DNA from 3 places in the Luteimonas sp. A501 genome. Region 3 is predicted to be linked to each of the others. Evidence: predicted binding sites of a transcription regulator. Region 3 holds the regulator's gene; each other region holds the start of a gene.
What was found. Region 3 encodes HrcA, which represses chaperone genes, less so after heat shock. Its sites were predicted from a motif close to TTNGCACTCNNNNNNNNNGAGTGCNAA; they were not measured.
Positions count from the first base shown of each region.

Region 1: groES (co-chaperone GroES) is a predicted target of HrcA. The motif match lies at 4,439-4,465, and genes of this name have one in related genera.
Region 2: rpoH (RNA polymerase sigma factor RpoH) is a predicted target of HrcA. The motif match lies at 4,212-4,238, and genes of this name have one in related genera.

Region 1 covers NZ_JBSVRI010000001.1:236,348-243,900, forward strand. The annotation lists gene ACW7G5_RS01065 (hypothetical protein) at 1-284, shown strand, start outside; gene ACW7G5_RS01070 (hypothetical protein) at 281-1,042, shown strand; gene ACW7G5_RS01075 (hypothetical protein) at 1,211-1,711, shown strand; partial or broken gene ACW7G5_RS01080 (endonuclease) at 1,915-3,690, opposite strand; gene ACW7G5_RS01085 (acyloxyacyl hydrolase) at 3,844-4,344, shown strand; gene groES (co-chaperone GroES) at 4,523-4,810, shown strand; gene groL (chaperonin GroEL) at 4,868-6,508, shown strand; gene ACW7G5_RS01100 (hypothetical protein) at 6,595-7,553, shown strand, end outside.
Region 2 covers NZ_JBSVRI010000003.1:268,500-276,052, reverse strand. The annotation lists gene ACW7G5_RS10875 (primosomal protein N') at 1-1,312, shown strand, start outside; gene ACW7G5_RS10870 (NYN domain-containing protein) at 1,388-2,248, opposite strand; gene zupT (zinc transporter ZupT) at 2,413-3,222, shown strand; gene rpoH (RNA polymerase sigma factor RpoH) at 3,323-4,201, opposite strand; gene ACW7G5_RS10855 (hypothetical protein) at 4,381-4,902, opposite strand; gene ACW7G5_RS10850 (hypothetical protein) at 4,930-5,448, opposite strand; gene ACW7G5_RS10845 (hypothetical protein) at 5,486-6,001, opposite strand; gene ACW7G5_RS10840 (hypothetical protein) at 6,100-6,783, opposite strand; gene ung (uracil-DNA glycosylase) at 6,780-7,493, opposite strand; gene ACW7G5_RS10830 (response regulator) at 7,490-7,553, opposite strand, start outside.
Region 3 covers NZ_JBSVRI010000002.1:609,427-616,979, forward strand. The annotation lists gene recN (DNA repair protein RecN) at 1-1,104, opposite strand, end outside; gene hrcA (heat-inducible transcriptional repressor HrcA) at 1,209-2,300, shown strand; gene grpE (nucleotide exchange factor GrpE) at 2,297-2,803, shown strand; gene dnaK (molecular chaperone DnaK) at 2,932-4,863, shown strand; gene dnaJ (molecular chaperone DnaJ) at 4,996-6,129, shown strand; gene dapB (4-hydroxy-tetrahydrodipicolinate reductase) at 6,198-6,911, shown strand; gene carA (glutamine-hydrolyzing carbamoyl-phosphate synthase small subunit) at 7,046-7,553, shown strand, end outside.

The DNA of each region.
Region 1 (7,553 bases), on a different contig from region 3:
CGTGGGACGGGCGCTTCGATCCTAACAGGTACATGCCCACGAGTACGCACTTCATCCAGTGGTCCCGCATCGACGACGCCAACTGGAGCGGCACCCTGGGACCGACCGGTGGGCCGATAGCCACCACCATGCGGGCGCAGCTGGTCGACCGGGAAACCATCCGCGGCTGGGGCGACGTCGAGACCTCGGGATTGGCGAGGGAGGCGACGAAGTGCATGTCCCTGCACTCGGGCTACACCGCGCGCTGGGTCTCGGACATCGCCGTGGAAGGGGCGCAGCCATGATCCATCCCCGTTTCACGCTGACCGCGTTGCTCGGCCTCGGGGCGCTGCTTGCGACGCCGTCCGCGCAGGCGGAAAAGAAGATCGTGGCCGCGGACTGCGACGTTGGCGGCTGCCGCTGCATGCTGTCCAGCCTGACCGTGGAGGACGTCGAGGTGCTGACCGGCGAAGCCGCGCCAGCCGGCGCCGCCGACATGACGTTCGTGATGGCCTTTGGCGAAATGACCTGGGTCGCGAAATCCACGAAGGAGATCCATCGCAACTTTGGCGGCTCCGGTGACTGCCCGATCGAGCTGTTCCCCGGAGCCGACCATGGTCCGCGTGACGGGATCTGGGAGTTCGTCTCGACGCCAATGGACCTGGCCAGGTGTCCGCTGCTGGCCCGCAGCGGGATTCCCATGGCCATGGGCACGCCGACCACGGGCGACGTGCCGATCACCTGGAATGGAAGCTTCCACCCGGACAGGTACATGACCGTGCCGGAAGAGTATCTCCGCTGGACCCGGATCGATGCCGGCAACTGGCGCGGAGTTATGTTCGATGACCTGGCCACGCAGGTAGGCGGGATACTGAAGATCGGAATCGATGCGCGGGCGCGGCTGGTCGACAGCGAACATGTACACGGCTGGATCGCCTACAGCTCGCAGGTCGAGGAGTCGGGTCCGCTGGGTGCACTGATGAAGAACTCGCCCGGAATGATGGAAAGCATGGCGTGCGATACGCGGGCCGAGTACACCGGGCGCTGGAAATCCAGCCGTTGAAGCCTGCTGCAACTCGTGGTTGCACGCGTAAAGCCCCGGTTTTGACGCTGCGGCGCCGTCATACCGACGAAAGCGTGTCTGGCGTCACGCTCGAGGGGCTGGGTGCTCCTCTAAGGTTGGATGGCGGGGCCGGTGCGGCACCGCGTCCATATCTGAGGAGATACCCATATGTACAGATTGACCTGCCTCGTGGCAGCCGGTGCCCTGCTTCTGGGCGCAACCCAGCAGGCGCAGGCACTGGATCTGCTCACGACGACCGGGACTGGCCCTGTCGGCAACTGCCAGGCGGCGCTGCCCGCTTTTGAAGGGTTGATCCGCAAGCGTCCGCTTGCCGTGGTCAACGAGAGCGATGCGCCGGCTTTCGTGACCTGTGCGCTTGCCAACGAAGAAGTCTCGTTGAACGTGATGAGCTTCAGCACGCGGGTCAGCAATGGGTCGGCCGGCCCGGTCACGGTGACCTGTACCGCGGTGGTCGGTGATGAGCTTGCAACTGCCAGCTACATTCCAAAATCGATCACGTTGGCCAGCGGTGCTGCTGGCAATCTGACCTGGTCCGGCGCCGATGCCGGCGGTCTGTTGACGTCGAAGTCGATCGCGTTGAGCTGCAGGCTGCCGTCGATGGCAGCGCTCAATCGCAATCGCATCACCACGCTGCTGTCGCTCATTTGATCGTGCAAACGCAGAGGGGCGCCGGATCCCGGCGCCCCTCTGTTTGAATCACTCCCCTGTTTGAACGGGAAGCCAGGCGCGGGCCGTCAGCGCATCGCTTTCAGCTTGCGTCCGGTTGATGCCGCAGGTGCCGGCACCGGAGCGATGGTTCCACGCGCGCGCGGATCCTTCAGCCGCGGATTGCGGGGCTCGCTCGCCGCTGGCGTGCCGAGTTCACAGGTTGCCGGCGTGCTCGAGTTGAACAGCGCCTGGGTGCCCCACTCCGGATGGTCGATGAAGGGGTTGCGGTTGCCCTGGTGGGCGGCGACCACTTCGTTGCGGGCGCGCTCGGCATCGTCCGGCGGGTCGGCAAGGTGCCATTCGATCAGGGTCGACAGCAGCCCCATGTATGCCGGTGACGAGCTCGTGCCGACGATCTTGCTGCGCTCGTCGGTGAGTTCCAGGTCGGGCTCGGACTGGCCGGTGCCGGGGTGCGTGCCGCCCTCGTAGCGGATCGCCATGTACATCACCGCGCGTGCCATGTCGCCCTTGCGTGCGCCCCAGACTTCGAACGAGCCCTGGTTGCCATTGGATCCCTGGACCCAGTTCGAGTTGCCCGGGTAGGTGCCGCTGCCACCGCCGCGGCCGTTGTTGAACTCCGTCGGGCGTTCGCCGCAGTTCGCCGATTGCGCGCAGTCGGCGAATGGCATGTTGCCGCGGTTGGAGTTGTAGACCTCATCGCTCAGGTAGAGCATGTGGGCGTCGGTGTACGGCGAGTGCGGAAGGCCCAGGTTGCCTTCCCGGCTCGGGAAGCCGAGCGAGTTCGGCCAGGTGTGCTCACGGTTGTATTTGTTGCTGCCGCCGCTGCCCGCGCGGTCGGAGCCCTTGGTATAGCTGCGGTTGCGATAGACGTCGAGGATCTTGCCGGGATCGTTGGGATCCTCGTCGGCGATCTCGAGGATCGTCCAGGTGGTGATGCCGCCGCCGCTGTAGGGATAAGCGACATGGCCGCGGATGGTTTCGTGCAGCGAGCAGCGCAGCTGGTCCGGGCTGGAATCGTTGACCAGGCCGTAGTAGTCGTCGCTACCGCCGCCGCCGCCGCCGTCGCCCGCACTCTTCACGTGGAAGTCGATGACGGTGTCGGCTTCAGGCGCAGCGTCATCGAGATCGAGGATGAAACCGGCGTCGACCCGCAGCGAACAGGCCTGGCCCGGCACCAGCGGAGCCGAAGGCGTCAGGGTGAAGCTGGTCGCCTGCCCCACATGATCGAGCGTGGGCGCGCGATGGCGCGCCGGGCCTTCGCAGGCCAGGGTGAACGCGCCGGGCTGGGCGATCACGGGCTCGCTGAAGGAGACGGTGAGTTCGGCCGCGTACGGGAAGTTGCTGGAGTCCTGCGTCGGGAATGTCTCGACCACGCGGGGGGCGGCGTTGCCGGGTTCGCCGAAGGACTGCCCGATGTTGCAGGTGCCGAAGGTCTGGGCGGCAGCCTCTGCCCAGGCGAAGTCGGCGTAGACATTGCCGGTGCCGCCGAGCTGCAGCGAATGGCCTACGGGCGTGCTGTTGGGCTGCATGACGCCGATGTCGGTGCTGGTCATGCCGGCGGCGGGGCCGTTGCTGGCCGTCATCTCGCCTTCGTAACTCAGGAACTGGACCACGTTGCCCTGCGGATCGACCAGCGCGATGCCATCCGGCGCGCCGTTCTGCAGGCCGTTCTCGGGGTACTCGATGGTGGCGATGCGCACTTTGCCGCCGCAGGCCACGAGGTCGCCCGCGGGCAGGGTATCGGTGTCGTAGCTGGACCCGTTGCTGCCGTTGTAGAGCACGAGCTGGTAGCCGGCGAGGCTTTCTCCGGCGCTGCCGACGACCTCGATCGCCTCGCCGACGTCGGTGTCGATGTTGTCGTAGTGGATCTCATTGATGAAGACTTCGGCCTGGGCCGGGAATGTAGCGGCAACTGCCAACGCGATTGCGTAACAGAGCCGGGAACTGACTAGACGCATCTGGAAACTCCCCTTTATGGACCACGTAATCTAACCTTCAAATATGACCGCTGCCAGACAGGGACACACCATTCCGCCTGCCTGCACGCCAGCGCGACACGACGAACGTATTCTTGCGGGGCGAATCCTCCCCCATTCATCCAGGTTGCCCCCATGCCCGTTCCAATCCGCTCCGTCGCACTCCGCGCCGGACTGGCCGCAGTCCTGACTTTGGCCGCGCTGCCGGCCCTTGCCGCGGCCGATATCGAGGTGGCCGCCGGCGGCTCCAAGACCACCGAGCGCGAGTTCACCAAAGTGGCCTCGGTCGCCTGGCTGCCGGAACTGAGGCAGCTGGACAATGCGGTGCTGCGCGGCGAAGTCGGCGCCATCTACGTGGATGGCCGTGGCAACGTGCGCGGCCGCGACCTGGCCGACAACGTCGTGGTCGGCTACGTCGGCCTGCGCTACGAGCGCACCGACAACGGCCTTACCCTTGGTGCCGGCATCGGCGCCCAGTCGGGCGAGACGGACGCGCTCTCCGGCGATCCGCAGTTCGTGACCACCGCCGGCTGGCGCTGGGACCGCTTCTCGCTGTTGTTGCGGCATATCTCGAACGCCAGCCTGCACTCCCCCAACAACGGCGAGACCATGGTCGTCGGCGCCTGGCGCTTCTGAGTCGGGATTTTTAACCCCCGGGGGCCTTGAACCCCGCGAACGCCCCCCCATCTTGCGGACATCCCGGCACTGCCGGGTTTTCGCGGCGCGCGTTTTGGCACTCGGCAGGGCCGACTGCTAGACTTCGCGACCGATTCGTCACTTTACCAAGCAAAATCAATCACTTGTGAGGATTTCCATGAACCTGAAGCCGCTTTACGACCGAGTAGTGGTCAAGCCGATCGAAGCCGAGCAGATGTCCGCCGGCGGCATCGTCATCCCCGACAACGCCAAGGAAAAGCCCACCCAGGGCGAGATCGTGGCCGTGGGCGAGGGCAAGGCCCTGGACAACGGCAGCGTGCGCGCGCCGAAGGTCAAGGTCGGCGACAAGGTCATCTACGGCCAGTACTCGGGCTCGGCGTACAAGCACGAAGGCACCGAATACAAGATCGTGCGCGAAGACGACATCCTCGCCATCGTCGGCTGAGAGCGCGCCAAGCGCATCGCAATCCCCATTCCCTGATCCAGCTCCGAGGAAACAACAATGTCCGCGAAGGAAATCCGCTTCGGCGAAGACGCGCGCTCCAAGATGGTGCGCGGCGTCAACGTACTCGCCAACGCCGTCAAGGCAACGCTTGGCCCGAAGGGCCGCAACGTCGTGCTCGACAAGAGCTTTGGCGCGCCCACGATCACCAAGGACGGCGTGTCCGTCGCCAAGGAGATCGAGCTGGCCGACAAGTTCGAGAACATGGGCGCGCAGATGGTGAAGGAAGTCGCCTCGCGCACTTCCGATGACGCCGGCGACGGCACCACCACCGCGACCGTGCTGGCCCAGGCCTTCATCCGCGAGGGCATGAAGGCGGTCGCCGCCGGCATGAACCCGATGGACCTCAAGCGCGGCATCGACCAGGCCGTCAAGGCCGCCGTGGAAGAGCTGAAGAGCATCAGCAAGCCGTCGTCGACTTCGAAGGAAATCGCCCAGGTCGGCACCATCTCGGCCAACTCCGACGCCAACATCGGCGACCTGATCGCCCAGGCGATGGACAAGGTCGGCAAGGAAGGCGTGATCACGGTTGAAGAGGGTTCGGGCCTGGACAACGAGCTCGACGTGGTCGAGGGCATGCAGTTCGACCGCGGCTACCTGTCGCCGTACTTCATCAACAACCAGCAGTCGATGTCGGCCGAGCTGGATGATCCCTTCATCCTGCTGCACGACAAGAAGATCTCGAACGTGCGCGACCTGCTGCCCGTCCTCGAGGGCGTGGCCAAGTCGGGCAAGCCGCTGCTGATCGTCGCCGAGGAAGTCGAGGGCGAGGCCCTGGCGACCCTGGTGGTGAACACCATCCGCGGCATCGTGAAGGTCGTGGCCGTCAAGGCCCCGGGCTTCGGCGACCGTCGCAAGGCGATGCTGGAAGACATGGCCATCCTCACCGGCGGCACCGTGATCAGCGAGGAAGTCGGCCTGTCGCTCGAGAAGGCGACCATCAACGACCTCGGCCGCGCCAAGAAGATCCAGGTCACCAAGGAAAACACCACGATCATCGACGGCGCGGGCGAAGGCTCGGGCATCGAAGGCCGCATCAAGCAGATCAAGGCGCAGATCGAAGAGACCTCTTCGGACTACGACCGCGAGAAGCTGCAGGAGCGCGTGGCCAAGCTGGCCGGTGGCGTTGCGGTGATCAAGGTCGGTGCCTCGACCGAGATCGAGATGAAGGAAAAGAAGGCCCGCGTCGAAGACGCCCTGCACGCCACGCGTGCGGCGGTGGAAGAGGGCGTGGTCCCGGGCGGCGGCGTCGCGCTGCTGCGCGCCAAGACCGCGGTCGAGGCCCTGAAGGGTGCCAACGAAGACCAGAACCACGGCATCCAGATCGCCCTGCGCGCGATGGAAGCCCCGCTGCGCGAGATCGTGACCAACGCCGGCGAAGAGCCGTCGGTCATCGTCAACAAGGTCAAGGACGGCAGCGGCAACTTCGGCTACAACGCCGCCAACGGCGAGTTCGGCGACATGATCGAGTTCGGCATCCTGGACCCGACCAAGGTCACTCGCACCGCGCTGCAGAACGCGGCGTCGATCGCCGGGCTGATGATCACAACCGAAGCGATGGTGGCCGAGCTGCCGAAGAAGGACGAGCCGGCGATGCCGGGCGGCGGCGACATGGGCGGCATGGGCGGCATGGGCTTCTGATCCACGCCCTATCGCTGTGCTGCTTCACGAAGAACCCCGCCGCGAGGCGGGGTTCTTTTTTATCGAACTTCCCGGGGAGTCCATGGATGAACAAGGGCAAACGCCGGCTGCGGCGCGCGGGCTGGATCCTGCTGGGCACCTGGCTGGTCTATCTCGCCGCGGGCAACGCTCTTCTCAACGTCGATGCGGCGCAGTCGCTGTTGAATCGGAAGCCGGAAAAGTTTCAGATCAACTGGGATGGCGGCCATACCCTGCTGCCCGGGTGGGTTGTCGTGAACGGGGTGCGCATGCAGGGGCATGCGCGGCGCACGGCGTGGACGGCGCAGGCCGAGCACGCCACTGGGCGGGTCGCACTGCTGCCGCTGCTCAAGCGCGAGATCCGCATCCCTTGGGTCGAGGCTGACGCAGTGAGCGGTTCGATAGAGCGCGTCGATACCGAGGTTCCGTCGCCCGCGCAGCGGCCTGGCGCCTGGATCCTGCGCATGGACCGCATCGCCAGCGACAGCATCGTGGGCGGGGAGGTGTTTGGCGTGCATCTTGCCGGCCATGGCCGGGCCGAGGTCGGCTTCAGCAAGCAGTTCCGTGGCGGGCCTGCGGCGCTGCTTCCATCCACGGCGGCCTTCAGCGGGCTCAGCCTGGGTGATGGCGAAACGCAGTGGCTGCGCGACGGCGTCGTCGAGGCCGCGTTCTCGATGACCGAGCTGCCCGCGGGCCAGGCCGGCCTTGCGCGGCTGCAGGCTTTGCAGGCATCGCTGACGATTGAAGGAACGCCCCTGGGCCTGCGCGCCGAGATCGACGAGACCGGCCGCTATGCCTTCCACCTGGTACCCGGGGTTGAAGGCGGCGAGCTGGATGCGAAGTTGTCACTGCGCGACGGTGCGCTGGAGCCGGGCGGGATGCTGTCGCTGCAGTTGCCGCTGCGCGCGCGCGGTGCGGATGGCGAGTCGGTCGACAACGCGCTGACGCTGGGGCTAGCGGTGGACGAAGACCTGCACCTGCAGGTCGCGCTGCCCGATGTCGATCCCGAACAGCCCAGCCTGGACGC
Region 2 (7,553 bases), on a different contig from region 3:
CGTCTTCGCGCCGCTGCCAAACGCCGGGCTGATCGTGGTCGACGAAGAGCACGACGGCAGCTACAAGCAGCAGGACGGCATCCGCTACCACGCCCGCGACGTCGCCCTGGTGCGCGGCAAGGCCCTGGACGTGCCGGTGCTTCTGGGCAGCGCGACGCCGTCGCTTGAAACCCTGCACAACGCGCGCGCCGGCCGCCATGCCCACCTCCGGCTGCGCCAGCGCGCGGGCGAAGCCCGGCCGCCGCGGGTGCGCGTGCATGACGTCCGCAAGCGGCCCCTGCACGCCGGACTGTCCGACGAACTCCTGGCCGCGACCCGCCGCGCCCTCGACGCCGGCGGCCAGGTGCTGGTGTTCAAGAACCGGCGCGGCTATGCGCCGGTGCTGCTCTGCCACGACTGCGGCTGGAGCGCGGCCTGCCCGCGCTGCAGCACGCCCGAACGCGCGATCCCGATGACCGTGCACTCGGGCGGCCGCCGCCTGCAGTGCCACCATTGCGGCTCGCGGCGGCCGGTGCCGATGGCCTGTCCCGACTGCGCAGGCTTGGCGCTGCAGCCGCAGGGCGTGGGCACCGAACGCATCGAAGAACTGCTGGCCGCGCGCTTCGGCGACGTGCCGGTGCTGCGTATCGACAGCGCCAGCACCCGCCGCCGCGACGGCCTGGCGCGCGAGCTGGCGAAGCTCGAGGACGGCCCCGGGATCCTCGTCGGCACGCAGATGCTGGCCAAGGGCCACGACCTGCCGAAGCTGGTGCTGGTGTGCGTGGTCGGGATCGACGAAGGCCTGTTCTCGGCCGACTTCCGCGCCAGCGAGAAGCTGGCCCAGCTGCTGATCCAGGTCTCGGGCCGCGCCGGCCGCGCCGAACGCCCCGGCGAGGTGCTGCTGCAGACGCACCATCCCGAGCACCCGTTGCTGGACGTGCTGGTCAACGGCGGATACCGCGCCTTTGCCGACGCCGAACTGGCGCAGCGCGCCGCCGCGGGCTTCCCGCCGTTCGCGCACATGGCGCTGCTGCGCGCCGAAGCCCAGCAGGCAGGGCTGCCGGACACGTTCCTGCAGGCGGCGGCTGAAGCCTTCCAGCAGGCGCGCACCGCGCTGCCACCTGCGCAGGCGCGGACGCTGCTGGTCGCCGGCCCGATCCCGGCGCCGATGCCGCGCCGCGCCGGCATGCACCGCGCCCAGCTGCTGCTGTCATCGCCCGGGCGGCCGGCGCTGCACGCGGTGCTCGATGCCGTGATCGCGGGCCTGCACGCGCGGCCGGAAGCACGCCGCGTCCGCTGGTCGCTCGACGTGGACCCCACCGACCTCTACTGAACGATCCGCGCCATTTGCGCCATCCGCAACATCCGCTCCCTACGCGCGACCCTGTGGGAGCAGCTACAGCTGCTCCTACACGGTGTCGGCTTTCGGCGGGGACCTGGTCTTGGTGGCTTTTGCACCCTTCCTGGCGGCCTTGGCGGTGCTGGCGGCCGCGGCGGCCTTCGCGGCGCTTACTTCCACCGGGGCTTTGGACGACTGCTTGCGGACGGCGCCGCGGGCACTGGGATTGCGCACCTCGATCACCGGTCCCTGGCGACGCAGCTCGAACAGGCCGATCGCTTCGATCAGGTCGCTCAGCTTCCGATAGCCGTGGTTGCGCGAATCGAACGAGCCCTGGTTGCCAACGTGGCTGCCGACCGCGCCCAGCTTCGACCAGCCATCTTCGCCCTGGGTGGCGTCGACCGCGCCGCGCAGCAGGCGCACCAGGTCAGCGTCGTGCTGCAGCTGCGCCGGCGAAGGCGCCTGGCGGGCGTCGCCGTTGTCTTCGTCGGGCTCGCCGAGCTTCTCCAGGTACAGGAAGGTCGAGCAGGCACGCACGAAGGGCTCCGGCGTCTTCTCCTGGCCGAAGCCGTACACCGCCACGCCGTCGTTGCGCAGGCGCATCACCAGCGGAGTGAAGTCCGCATCCGACGACACGATGGCGAAGCCGTCGAGGTTGCGCGCGTACAGCAGGTCCATGGCATCGATCACCATCGCCATGTCGGACGCGTTCTTGCCGCTGGTATAGGCGAACTGCTGGATCGGGCGGATGGCCCAGGTGTGCAGGCACTTCTCCCAGCCCACCAGGTGCTGGCTTTTCCAGTTGCCGTAGGCGCGGCGCACGTTGGCCACGCCGTGGCGTGCGATCTCGGCGAGGATCACTTCGATCTTCGAGGCCGGCGCGTTGTCGGCGTCGATCAACAGTGCGATGCGCTTTTCCCGGTCGGACATGCGGGGACCCTCGACAGGCGCCGGTGCGGCGCGATGCGCGCACAATAGCAACCGGCGCACCGCCCTTCCCGCGTCCGCGGCCTTTCGACTACCTTGGCGTGCTCGCCACGCCACCGCCGGCCGCTTTGGCCTCGCTGCAATCGACCAGGCAGGAGCCTCCACGCATGATCGAAGTCGCCCCCGCCAACCTGCTCGTCGCGCTGGCGGTGACCACCGCGGCGGGCCTTGCCACCGGCGTCGGCGGCCTGCTGGTGTTCGCCCAGGCACGGCCCAATGCGCGCCTGCTCGCCTTCGGCCTGGCCTTCGCCGGCGGCGCGATGGTCTACGTGTCGCTGTCGGAGATCCTCAACAAGTCGATCGACGCCTTCAGCCAGGGCTATGGCGAGCGCCTGGGTTTCAGTTTCGGCACGATGGCCTTCCTGTGCGGCGTCGGCCTGATCATGCTGGTCGACCGCCTGGTGCCGAACCCGCACGAGCGGCTGGAAGCCGACGACCCCTTCTTCCGCGAGCACAACGCCGCCTACATCAAGCGCGTCGGCCTGCTGACCGCGCTGGCGATCACCGTGCACAACTTCCCCGAGGGCCTGGCGACCTTCTTCGCCACCCTGGAGAATCCCGGCGTGGGCATGCCGCTGGCCTTCGCCATCGCCATCCACAACGTGCCCGAGGGCATCGCGATCGCGGTGCCGGTGTACTTCGCCACCAATAGCAAGGCCTATGCCTTCGGCGCCTGCCTGCTCTCGGGCCTGGCCGAGCCGCTGGGCGCGATCATCGGCTATGCGCTGCTGCGGCCCTGGCTATCCGACGCGGTGTTCGGCAGCGTGTTCGGCGTCATCGCCGGGGTAATGGTGTTCCTGGCGCTGGACGAACTGCTGCCGGCGGCGAAGCGCTACTCGAAGGGCCACGAGACCGTGTATGGGCTGGTCAGCGGCATGGCCGTGCTGGCGATCAGCCTGGTGCTGTTCAAGTGGTGAGCACGGCGCCGGCGACTGCCTGACCCGGCGTCCGGCACGCGGCGCAATCACGAAAAAGCCCGGCCTGGGCCGGGCTTTCGACGAGCGATCCGCGCTGCGATCAGGCCGCGAACAGCGCCTTCATCTTCTTCAGCGCGTTGGCCTCGACCTGGCGGATGCGTTCGGCGGAGACGCCGTATTCGTCGGCCAGTTCCTGCAGGGTGACCTTGTTGTCCGCGTCCAGCCAGCGACGCTTGACGATGTCGCGCGAGCGCGCGTCCAGCCGCGACATGCCCTCGCGCAGCAGCTCGAGCTGGCTGGATTCGCTGTCCTCGCGCTCGTAGGCCTGCGAAGGATCCTCGTCGCGCGACATCAGGTAGGCGGCCGGCGCCGGCGGCGCGCGCTCGTCGTCCTCGTCGGCGGACATGTCGAAGCCGATGTCACGCCCGGACAGGCGCGACTCCATCTCCAGCACCTCGCGCTCGGACACGTTGAGGTCCTTGGCCACCGCGCTGACCTCGGCGGCGTTGAGCCAGCCCAGGCGCTTCTTGCTGCGGCGCAGGTTGAAGAACAGCTTGCGCTGCGCCTTGGTCGTGGCGACCTTGACGATGCGCCAGTTCTTGATGATGTACTCGTGCATCTCGGCGCGGATCCAGTGCACCGCGAACGAAACCAGGCGCACGCCGACGTCGGGGTCGAAGCGCTTCACCGCCTTCATCAGGCCGATGTTGCCCTCCTGGATCAGGTCGCCCAGCGGCAGGCCGTAGCCGTTGTAGCCGCGGGCCACGTGGACCACGAAGCGCAGGTGCGACATCACCAGGTCACGGGCGGCACCGAGGTCCTCTTCGTCGTGGAAGCGGCGGGCAAGCGCCTGCTCGTCCTCCACCGAGAGGATCGGGATCTGGTGCACGGCGCCGATATACGCGTCCAGCGAGCCGAGCGCGCTGGGGATCGGCAGGTTGTTGGGAACGAGCGGATAGCTGGGGGCGGTTGCGGTCATGGCGACGATTTTAACAGTGGCCCGTTAAGACTGCTGAGCGATGAGAAAGTTCATTCATCCTGCAGATAGAACAATGGCCGCGGAAAATCACGGCTCGCCGCATAAAAAAGGCGAATTGAGACCGCCGGGCGGCCGCGGGAGCGCGCCCCGGCCCCGTGCGGCCAAGGGCGCGCGCACCATCAAAGGCCTCCGGCGGCATCCACCTCCCTGTACATGATGGTGCTCAGGTCGACGCGGGGCGGCAAGTTGCAGCTGAAGTTCAAGGTCCCGCTGGCCGCGCCCTTGTCGACGCCGTTCCACGTCAGCCAGGCGCTCCCGGCGGCCGGCACCACGATGCTGCCGGCGGTGTACGTCAGGGCGTCGGGGGTCCCGGCCACCAGCTGGCATTCGACCGTGACCGGCACCGCGCCTCCGATCATGGCAAAGCGCGCGCTCACCGACGCACCGCCGGGAGGCGCCGCGGAATCGGCGGGCAGCGAGCACGACACGAAGACCGACGCGCCGCCCTCGTTGTTGATGCCGATCGGGCGCTTGCGAAGGGTGGTGTCGAAGACCGGCAGCGGCGCCTCGCACACCGCGGTGGCGCTGACGCGCTGCACGCGCTCGGTGGCGGCGCTGGCTGCAGGCGCGTGCAGCACCACGAAAAGCGCCAGGACGCAGCTGGCGGCGGCGGACATGCGGCAATGGAAGGACATGGTCATGAATCGGTTCTCCATGGGTGGGACGGCTCAGAGCCGGCCCGAGGTGTCGGTCTGGGTGTAGCTGACGGTTTCCATGGCCACGCCGACGGGCAGGTGGCAGTTGAAGGAATAGGTCCCCGAGCCGCTCCACTTGTTGATCTGCTGCCAGGCGACGGTGGCGCGGCCACCGGCGGGGATCGCCTGCTCCGCGGTCACGTAGAACACCTGCGCGTCGCGCGTCCCGGACACCATGGTGCAGCTGACGCTGGCGGCGTTGCCGCTGCTCTTGAACGTGACCTGCACGGCGCCGGTATTGGACTGGCCGTAGTCGTCGGTGGCCAGCGTGCAGGAGACGAAGACCGGCTGGGCGCCCTGGTTCTGGACCGCGACCGGCCGCCGGCGCAGGTTGACGTTGAAGTGCGGCAGCGGCGCATCGCAGATGCCGGTGGCCGACACATTGATGGTGCGCGTGGTCGCGGCGGACGCGTCGAAGGGCTGCAGGAGGAGGGATGCGAACACGCACAGGCCGGCCGAAGCCAGGGCGCGTGGAATGCGGCGATCGAACATGGATGTGCTCCGGGATGCGGGAAGAAGAATGGACATGTCAGATGCCGCCGGCGCTGTCGTATTCGCGGGCGTAGACATTGGTCAGCTGGATCCCCGGTGCCAGCGAACACATGAAGGCGAACAGGCCGTCCGCGCTCTGCTTGTCGAGGCTGCTCCAGGTGAACCAGTTCCTGCTGCCCGGCGCGATCGAGCGCGACCGCACGTCGTACACCGGCAGCTCGGCGGTACCGGTGACCAGGGTGCAGTTCACGGTGGCACTTGCCGCCGCCGTGGACGCGAAATGGATCTCGACCCAGGCCTCCCCGACGTCGCCCACCGGATCGCTCGGCATCGCGCAGTTGACGAAGACTGTCTGGTTCCCGACGTTGTCGACCCTCAGCGGCGCCTTGCGCAGGTGGGCGTCGTAAACGGGCAGGGGCGCCTCGCAGATCCCGCTCGGACGGGTGTAGCGGGGGCGCTGGGCGGCGGCCTCGGCATCCGGCACGTGCAGTCCGGCCGCCAGGCCGAGGACACAGCTGGCCGCCAGCAGGGGCGGCATCGTGGAAGTGCGCATGGAACAGGTCTCCTCTCGGGTTGCGGACGCGCCAACCGGCGGCCCTGACCACTCCTATCGAGGAAAGCGCGCTGCTCCCGCCAGCGCCGGCGGCGGTTTCAGGCGCCGCGTCGCGCCAGCGCCCACCGGTACAGGGCGATGTCGCCGGCATGGTGGCGTTCGATGCGGGCCTGCAGCCGCGGATCGATGTCGTAGCCCGACGCCCCGCGCTCCGGATTCACCAGCGCGGCGGCCGCCACCGCCTCCCAGCCCAGGCGCCGCGCGAGGCGCTCGAGGTCGGCATGGTGGTGTTCGGTGATGCCGATGAAGTCGAAGCGCGCGGGGTCGAAGCCCCACAGGTACTGCCGGTAGACGTCGCGCATCTCCGGCCCCAGCGCGAAACGCTCGAACGTCCATCGTTCGCCCAGCATCCGGTTGCGCAGCGGCTGGGCAGGGTCGCCGCCGTCGTAGTCGCGGCGCCAGAACGCGTAGTGCGAGGCCAGGCGCTGCACGGGATCGCGCATCCACGTGATCCAGCGCGCCGGCCGCCGGCCCAGCGCGATGCGGTATTTCAAGGCCAGGAAATGCCCATGGATGCAGGTCGCATCGACCGGGACGCGTCCACGCAGCGCCAAGCCGCCACGCACCGCGTGCATGCGCCTGGACAGCGTGCCGTACTGCATGGGCAGGTCGGCATAGTCGTCGCGATAGCCCTCGCCACTGGCCGCGCGCAGGGTTTCGGAAAAGCTGGTTCCGGCGGTTTTAGGCAGGTGCAGCGAAACCAGCAGCGGCGCGTGGCTCATCGCGCCTCCAGCTGCGCGCGCGGCGGCAGCGACCAGTCCAGCGCCGCGCCGCCGTTGCGGGCGAGGTACCCGTTGGCCGCGGAGAAGTGCCCGCAACCGAGGAAACCGCGGTGCGCGGACAGCGGCGACGGATGCGTGCTGCGCAGGACGCGGTGCCGACGGGCGTCGATCACCTTGCCCTTGGCCTGCGCATACGCGCCCCAGAGCATGAACACCAGGCCTTCGCGCTCGCGGTTGAGCACATCGACCACATGGTCGGTGAAGCCTTCCCAGCCCTTGCGCTGGTGCGAGCCCGCGCATCCTTCTTCGACCGTCAGCACGGCATTGAGCAGCAGCACGCCGCGGCGTGCCCAGGGAAGCAGGCAGCCGTGGTCGGGGCGGCCGATGCCGAGGTCGCGCTGGATCTCCTTGTAGATGTTGTCCAGCGATGGCGGCACGCGCACGCCCGGGCGAACCGAGAAAGACAGGCCATGTGCCTGGCCGGCACCGTGATAGGGATCCTGGCCGAGCACGACCACCCGCACGTCCTCGAAAGGCGTGGCGTCGAAGGCGGCGAAGATGTCCGGACCCGGAGGAAAGATCCGCACGCCGGCGGCCTGGCGCTCGCGCAGGAAGGCCGACAGCGCCAGCATGTCATCGCGCTCGAACCAGTCGCCTACCCGCGCCTTCCAGGATGATTCCAGGCGAACGCGGCTTCCCGCTTCGCTCATCCTCCGGCCACCGCGGTTTCGGGCAGGCGCGACAGCCGCAACTGGAACAGCGCCTTGGTC
Region 3 (7,553 bases):
CTTCGCGCGGGCCTTGCCCAGGCGCGCGGCGGCGCTGCGCCATGCGCCGGCGGCCGTCCCGATCTCGCCTTCCAGCCCGGCCAGCCGCTTCGCCGAGCCGGCAAGCGACTCCAGCTCCGCCGCCAGCGCGTCGCGGTGCGCGGCCAGCTCCTCCGGCGGCACGCGGTGCTTGCGCGAGAGCTCGTGCAGTCGCGAGAGGCGGTGTTCCTGCGTTTGCAGATGGTCGGGATCGATGTCGAGATCGGCACGGACACGATCCAGCAGCACCGCGGCCTCGTCGAGCTGGATGGCGGCGCCCTCGAGCATGGCGTCCACTTCGCCCAGGCGTGGTTCGTGCACCTGCATCCGCGCAAGCAGGCCACGCAGCTGCTGGACCACGGTCGGCAGCGCCCCGGCGTCACCGCCCAGGCGCTCGAGCGCGGTATCGCAGGCCTCGACCAGCTCGGTGGCGTGGGCCTGGCGCCGGTGCGCGGCCACCAGCTCTTCGATGGCGTCGGGTTCGAGTACTTCGCGCTCGAGCTCGGCGTGCTGGTGCTCGAGGAAGTCGATGCGGTCGGAGACGTCGCCGGCCGCGCTGAGCCGTGCGCGCTCCTGCAGCAGCGACGACCAGGCATGCGTCGCCGTGGCCACCGCGGCCAGTTCGGCCTCGTGGCGCCCGAAGGCGTCGAGCAGGGCCAGCTGGCTGCTGCGCGACAGCAGTGCCTGGTGTTCGTGCTGGCCGTGGATCTCCACCAGCAGCGCCGCCAGCGCGCCCAGCTGCGACAGCGTGGCCGGGCGGCCGTTGACCCACGCCCGCGAGCCGCCGTCGGCGCGAAGGGTGCGCCGCAGCTGGCAGGCCTGGCCGTCGTCGAACTCCTGTTCGCGCAGCCAGTCCAGCGCCAGCGGCGAGTCGCCGAGGTCGAATTCGGCGTCGAGCTCGGCGCGCTTGGCGCCGTGGCGGACCATGCCGGCGTCGGCGCGCAGCCCGGACAGGAAGCCGAGCGCATCGACGATGAGCGACTTGCCGGCGCCGGTTTCGCCCGAAACGACGGTCAGCCCCGGCCCGAATTCGAGTTCGGTGGCGGAGACAACGGCGAAATCCTTGATCGACAGTCGCTTGAGCATGGTGCGCGGATTGTGCCGTGGAGACGCGCAGCCTGTCATCGTCGATCTTGCCGATTGTGAGCCCGCGGCTTGCGACAAGTGCCCTTCGGACGTATACCCGCGGCATGTCCCGACGCCGTTCCGATCCCCTCGACCCGCGCGCGCGCCAGCTGTTGCGCACCCTGATCGCGCGCCATATCCGCGACGGCGAGCCGGTCGGTTCGCAGACCCTGGTCCGCCACGCCGGTCTCGACGTCAGCGCGGCGACGGTGCGCAACATCCTGTCCGACCTGGAGGAAGTGGGCCTGCTGTCGGCGCCGCACACCTCGGCCGGGCGCGTGCCCACGGCCCGCGGCTACCGCGTGTTCGTCGACTCGCTGCTCCAGCTCAGTCCGCTGGAGGAGGAGGAATTCATGCGCATGCGCGGCAGCCTGGCGACCAGCGCCGGCACCCAGACGCTGCTGGGCAGCGCCTCGGAGCTGGTTTCGGCGATGACCCGCTTCGTCGGCGTGGTCAGCGTGCCCGGGCGCGAGCAGTTCGCATTCCGCCAGATCGACTTCGTGCCGCTGGACGGGCAGCGGGTGATGGCGATCGTGGTGTTCGCCGATCACGAGGTCCAGAACCGGATCGTCCACACCCGGCGCCCCTACGACGCCGCCGAGCTGGAGCGGGTGGCCAACTACCTCAATGCCCACTTTGCCGGCCAGCCGCTGGCGCGGATCCGCGCGGCGCTGGTCGAAGAGCTGCGCAGCGCGCGCAGCGAGATGGAAGGCCTGCTGCGCGCCACCACCGACCTTGCCGAACAGGTGCTGGTACCGGGGGGCGACGACATGGTTGTTGCCGGACAGGCGCGCCTGCTGGGGGTCCAGGACCTCGCCGACCTTGACCGCCTGCGCGGCCTGTTCGATGCGTTCGCGGAGAAGCGCGAGATCCTGCAGCTGCTCGAGCGCACGGTGAAGGCCCAGGGCGTACGCGTGTTCTTCGGCGAGGAAACCGGGGTCGCGCCGCTGGCCGGGATGTCGCTGGTGACCGCGCCCTATGGCGCCGGAGGTCGCGTCCTGGGGGTGTTGGGGGTGATCGGCCCCACGCGGATGGCCTATGAGCGGGTGATCCCGGTGGTGCAGGCGACCGCCGAGGTCCTCGGCGCCGCCTTGAATCCCGACGCGGCATCCCCACTCAGTGCGGACCGAGACACTCCGGACCCAGGACAGCGATGACCACCGAACAGACGCCCGACCACGCCGCCGAGGCGCCCGCAGACGACCTTCCCCTGGAAGACGTGATCGAAACCCTCCGCGCCGAGCTGGAGCAGGTGCGCGCGCAGTCGCTGGTCGACCGCGCCGACCTCGAGAACCAGCGCCGGCGCATGGAGCGCGATGTCCAGAACGCCTGCCGCTTCGCCAACAAGCAGATCCTCGGCGACCTGCTGCCGGTGTTCGACAGCCTGGACGCGGCGCTGGCCGCCGCCGGCGCGGGCCCGCTGCACGACGGCGTCGAGCTGACCCTGCGCGAGCTGCGCCGGGTGGCCGGCAACCACGGCCTGTTCGAGATCGCGCCTGCCGCCGGGGAGGGCTTCAATCCCGACCTGCACCAGGCGATGAGCGTGGTGGACGCCCCCGGCGTCGACGCCGGCGCCGTGGCACAGCTGTTCCAGAAGGGCTACCGCCTCAACGAGCAGCTGCTGCGCCCGGCCCTGGTCGCGGTGTCGAACACCGATTGAGCGTCGATTGGACCACCGCCGGTTGATTCCGGCTGCCGCTGGCGCTTGAAGGCGTCGCGGCCAATCCCCAGATAGCAGTCATCGGCGGCATCGCCGCCCCCCGAATCCAGACACAGAGGCATATTCCCATGGCAAAGATCATCGGCATCGATCTCGGCACGACCAACTCGTGCGTGGCGATCATGGACGGCGGCAAGGCCCGCGTCATCGAAAACAGCGAAGGCGATCGCACGACCCCCTCGGTCGTCGCCTACACCAAGGACGGCGAGGTGCTGGTCGGCGCGTCCGCCAAGCGCCAGGCCGTCACCAACCCCAAGAACACCTTCTACGCGGTGAAGCGCCTGATCGGCCGCAAGTTCACCGACGCCGAAGTCAAGAAGGATCTCGACCTGGTGCCGTATGCCATCGTCGGGCACGACAACGGCGACGCCTGGGTGCAGACCAGCGACGGCAAGAAGCTGTCGGCGCAGGAAGTCTCCGCGCGCATCCTCGAGAAGATGAAGAAGACCGCCGAGGACTACCTGGGCGAGAAGGTCACCGAAGCCGTCATCACCGTTCCGGCGTACTTCAACGACTCGCAGCGCCAGGCGACCAAGGACGCCGGCCGCATCGCCGGCCTCGACGTCAAGCGCATCATCAACGAGCCGACCGCGGCCGCGCTGGCCTACGGCCTGGACAAGGACGGCGGCGACCGCAAGATCGCCGTGTACGACCTCGGCGGCGGCACCTTCGACATGTCGATCATCGAGATCGCGGAAGTCGACGGCGAGAAGCAGTTCGAGGTGCTGGCCACCAACGGCGACACCTTCCTTGGCGGCGAGGACTTCGACAAGCGCGTCATCGACTACCTGGTCGAGGAATTCAACAAGGACCAGGGCATCGACCTGCGCAAGGACCCGCTGGCCCTGCAGCGCCTGAAGGACGCCGCCGAGCGCGCCAAAATCGAGCTCTCGACCGCGCAGCAGACCGAGGTCAACCTGCCGTACGTGACCGCCGACGCGTCGGGTCCGAAGCACCTCAACATCAAGCTGACCCGGGCCAAGCTCGAGGCGCTGGTGGAGGACCTGGTCAAGAAGACGATCGAGCCCTGCCGCGTGGCGCTCAACGACGCCGGCCTGCGCGCCAGCGACATCAACGAGGTGATCCTGGTTGGCGGCCAGACCCGCATGCCCAAGGTGCAGCAGGCCGTGGCCGAGTTCTTCGGCAAGGACCCGCGCAAGGACGTCAACCCGGACGAGGCCGTCGCCATCGGTGCGGCGGTGCAGGGCGGCGTGCTCGCCGGCGACGTCAAGGACGTGCTGCTGCTCGACGTGACCCCGCTGTCGCTGGGCATCGAGACCCTGGGTGGCGTGTTCACCAAGATCATCGAGAAGAACACCACCATCCCGACCAAGGCCTCGCAGACCTTCTCCACCGCCGAGGACAACCAGTCCGCGGTGACCGTGCACGTGCTGCAGGGCGAGCGCGAGCAGGCCCGCTACAACAAGTCGCTGGCCAAGTTCGACCTGTCGGGCATCGATGCGGCGCCGCGCGGCATGCCGCAGGTGGAGGTGTCGTTCGACATCGACGCCAACGGCATCGTCCACGTGACCGCCAAGGACAAGAAGACCGGCAAGGAGCAGAAGGTCGAGATCAAGGCCGGCTCGGGCCTGTCGGACGACGAGATCCAGCGGATGGTCGCCGACGCCGAGGCGCACCGCGAGGACGACAAGAAGTTCCACGAACTGGTCGGCGCCCGCAATCAGGCCGATGCCCTGGTGCACGGCACCCGCAGTGCGATCAAGGACAACGGCGACAAGGTCCCGGGCGATGTGATCGGTCGCGTCGAGTCGGCGATCGCCGAGGTCGAGACGGCGATGAAGGGTGACGACAAGGGTCAGATCGAGGCCAAGACCAAGGCGCTGGAGGAAGCGGCCCAGGCGCTGTTCGCCGCGGCCGGGGCCGCCGGGCAGGGCGGCGACGCCCAGGGCGATGCGGGCCAGGATCCGGCCGGCCAGGCAGCGGACGACGTCGTCGACGCCGAGTTCACCGAGGTCAAGGACGACGACAGCAAGGCCTGACCGCCCCTGGCGTCGTGGACGCGGCCACGGCCGCGATGGCCACGCCCATGGCGGGGACCGGATGACCTCCGGTTCCCGCTGCGTATCCGGACCCCGCCCCGTCGGGTCCACCAGGCAGCACGGACCTGATCGATGAGCAAACGCGATTATTACGAAGTCCTCGGCGTCGGCCGCAACGCCACCGAGGATGAGTTGAAAAAGGCCTATCGCCGCAGCGCGATGAAGCACCACCCTGACCGCAACCCCGGCGACCACGCCGCCGAGGCTGCGTTCAAGGAGTGCAAGGAGGCCTACGAGGTGTTGTCCGACGGCGGCAAGCGCCGGATGTACGACCAGCATGGCCACGCCGCGTTCGAGCACGGCATGGGCGGCGGCAACGCCGGCCCCGGCTTCGGTGGCGGTCCGGACGTGGGCGACATCTTCGGCGACATCTTCGGAAATATCTTCGGTGGTGGTGGCGCCCGCGGTCCACGCCGCGGCGCCGACATCGGCTATGTGATGGAGCTCGACCTGGAGGACGCCGTCGCCGGCGTCGAGCGCCGCATCGACCTGCCTACCCTCGTCGAATGCGAGCCCTGCAAGGGCAGCGGTTCCGAGGATGGCAAGCTCGAGACCTGCGACACCTGCCACGGCAACGGCCAGGTGCGCTTCCAGCGCGGAATCTTCTCGATGCAGCAGCCGTGCCCGTCCTGCCATGGCCGTGGCAAGACCTTCAAGAGCCCGTGTCCGTCCTGCCGCGGCAACGGCCGCGTCGAAGAGGAAAAGGTGCTGTCGGTCAAGGTGCCGGCCGGCGTCGACAGTGGTGACCGCATCCGCCTTTCCGGCGAGGGCGAGGCCGGGCCCGCAGGCACCCAGCCCGGCGATCTGTATGTCGAAGTGCGCGTGCGTCCGCACGACATCTTCGAGCGCGACGGCGACGACCTGCACTGCGAAGTGCCGATCCGCCTGTCGCAGGCGGCGCTTGGCGACACCGTGCGCGTGCCGACCCTCGGCGGCGAAGCCGAGATCCGCATTCCCGCCGAAACCCAGACCGGCAAGGTCTTCCGCCTGCGCGACAAGGGCGTCAAGTCGGTGCGCAGCCGCGCGCCGGGCGACCTGTACTGCAAGGTGGTGGTGGAAACCCCGGTCAACCTGACCCCCGAACAGCGCACGCTGCTGGACCAGTTCGAGGCCACGTTCTCCGGCGAAGGCGCACGTCGCCATTCGCCACGGTCGAGCACCTTCGTCGACGGGGTCAAGGGCTTCTGGGAACGGATGACGTCCTGACACGGTGGCGACGGGGTGGCGGAGCTGCGCTGCTTGTCGGGGCCCCCGGGCGTCGCTAGCCTAGCGGCATGGGCGATCCAGTCAGGTTTCTGATCCACGGCGGCAGTGGCCGCATGGGGCGCGCGCTGCTGCGCCTTTGCGCCCAGGGCGTGCCGGAAGATTGCAGCGTCGTCGCGGCGGTGTCGCGACGCCCGCCGCAGCGCGTAGTGGATGGCGTGCCGCAGTTCGCCACCAGTGAGCTCCCCGGCGTTCCCGCCTTCGACGTCGCGATCGATTTCAGCCTGCCCGAGGGCTTCGATCCGCTGCTGGCCCTGTGCCGGCAGCGCGGCGCGGCCCTTGTGTCGGGCACCACCGGGCTCTCGGATGCGCAGCGGCAGGCCATGGCCGCGGCCGCGGCGGACATTCCACTGCTGTGGGCGGCCAACTTCAGCCTCGGCGTCGCCGTGCTGGAAGAGCTGGTGGAACGCGCCGCCGAGACCCTGGCCGGCTGGGATTGCGACATCGTCGAGACCCACCACGTGCACAAGAAGGATGCGCCCTCGGGCACCGCGCTGGCCCTCGGCGCCGTGGCGGAGCGGGGCGGGGCGGAACCGCGCTACGCCAGCCTCCGCGCCGGCGACGTGGTCGGCGAGCACCTGGTCCAGTTCACGGGCATGGGCGAGCGCATCGAGCTGGTGCACCGGGCCACCAGCCGCGACGTGTTCGCGCGCGGCGCGCTGCTGGCCGCGAGCCGCCTGCACGGCCGCGAAGCCGGGGCCTGGCGCCTGCGCGACCTGCTCTAGACGCCCGGGTTCATCTTCCGCGCTGGCGCGGCAGGCCGCGCGCCGGTAACATTCCCGCTCGCCTGAACCACTTGCCTCCGGGCCGGCCAATGCCGGGCCGGTGGCGTCCTGCAACCCCACGTAGGCGACCGCCAGTGACCCCACCCGCAATCCTCGCGCTCGAAGACGGCACGGTCTTCGAAGGCGTATCCGTCGGCGCGCCCGGCCTTTCCGTCGGCGAAGTCGTGTTCAACACGGCGATGACCGGCTACCAGGAAGTCCTGACCGACCCCTCGTACGCGCGCCAGATCGTCACCCTGACCTATCCGCACATCGGTAACACCGGCTGCACCTCCCAGGACGACGAGTCCGGGCAGGTCTGGTCGGCGGGCCTGGTGGTGCGCGACGTCCCGCGCCGGCCGAGCAGCTGGCGCAGCCGCGCGGCGCTGCCGGAATGGCTGGCCGACCGCGGCGTGGTCGCGATCGCCGGGATCGACACCCGCCGCCTGACCCGCCTGCTGCGCGCGCGCGGTTCGCAGAACGGCGCGGTGATGGCCGGCGAGATCGATATCGACCGTGCCGTCGAAGCCGCGCGCAAGTTTCCCGGCCTCAAGGGCATGGACCTGGCCAGCGTGGTCAGCACCGACAGCCGCTATGACTGGA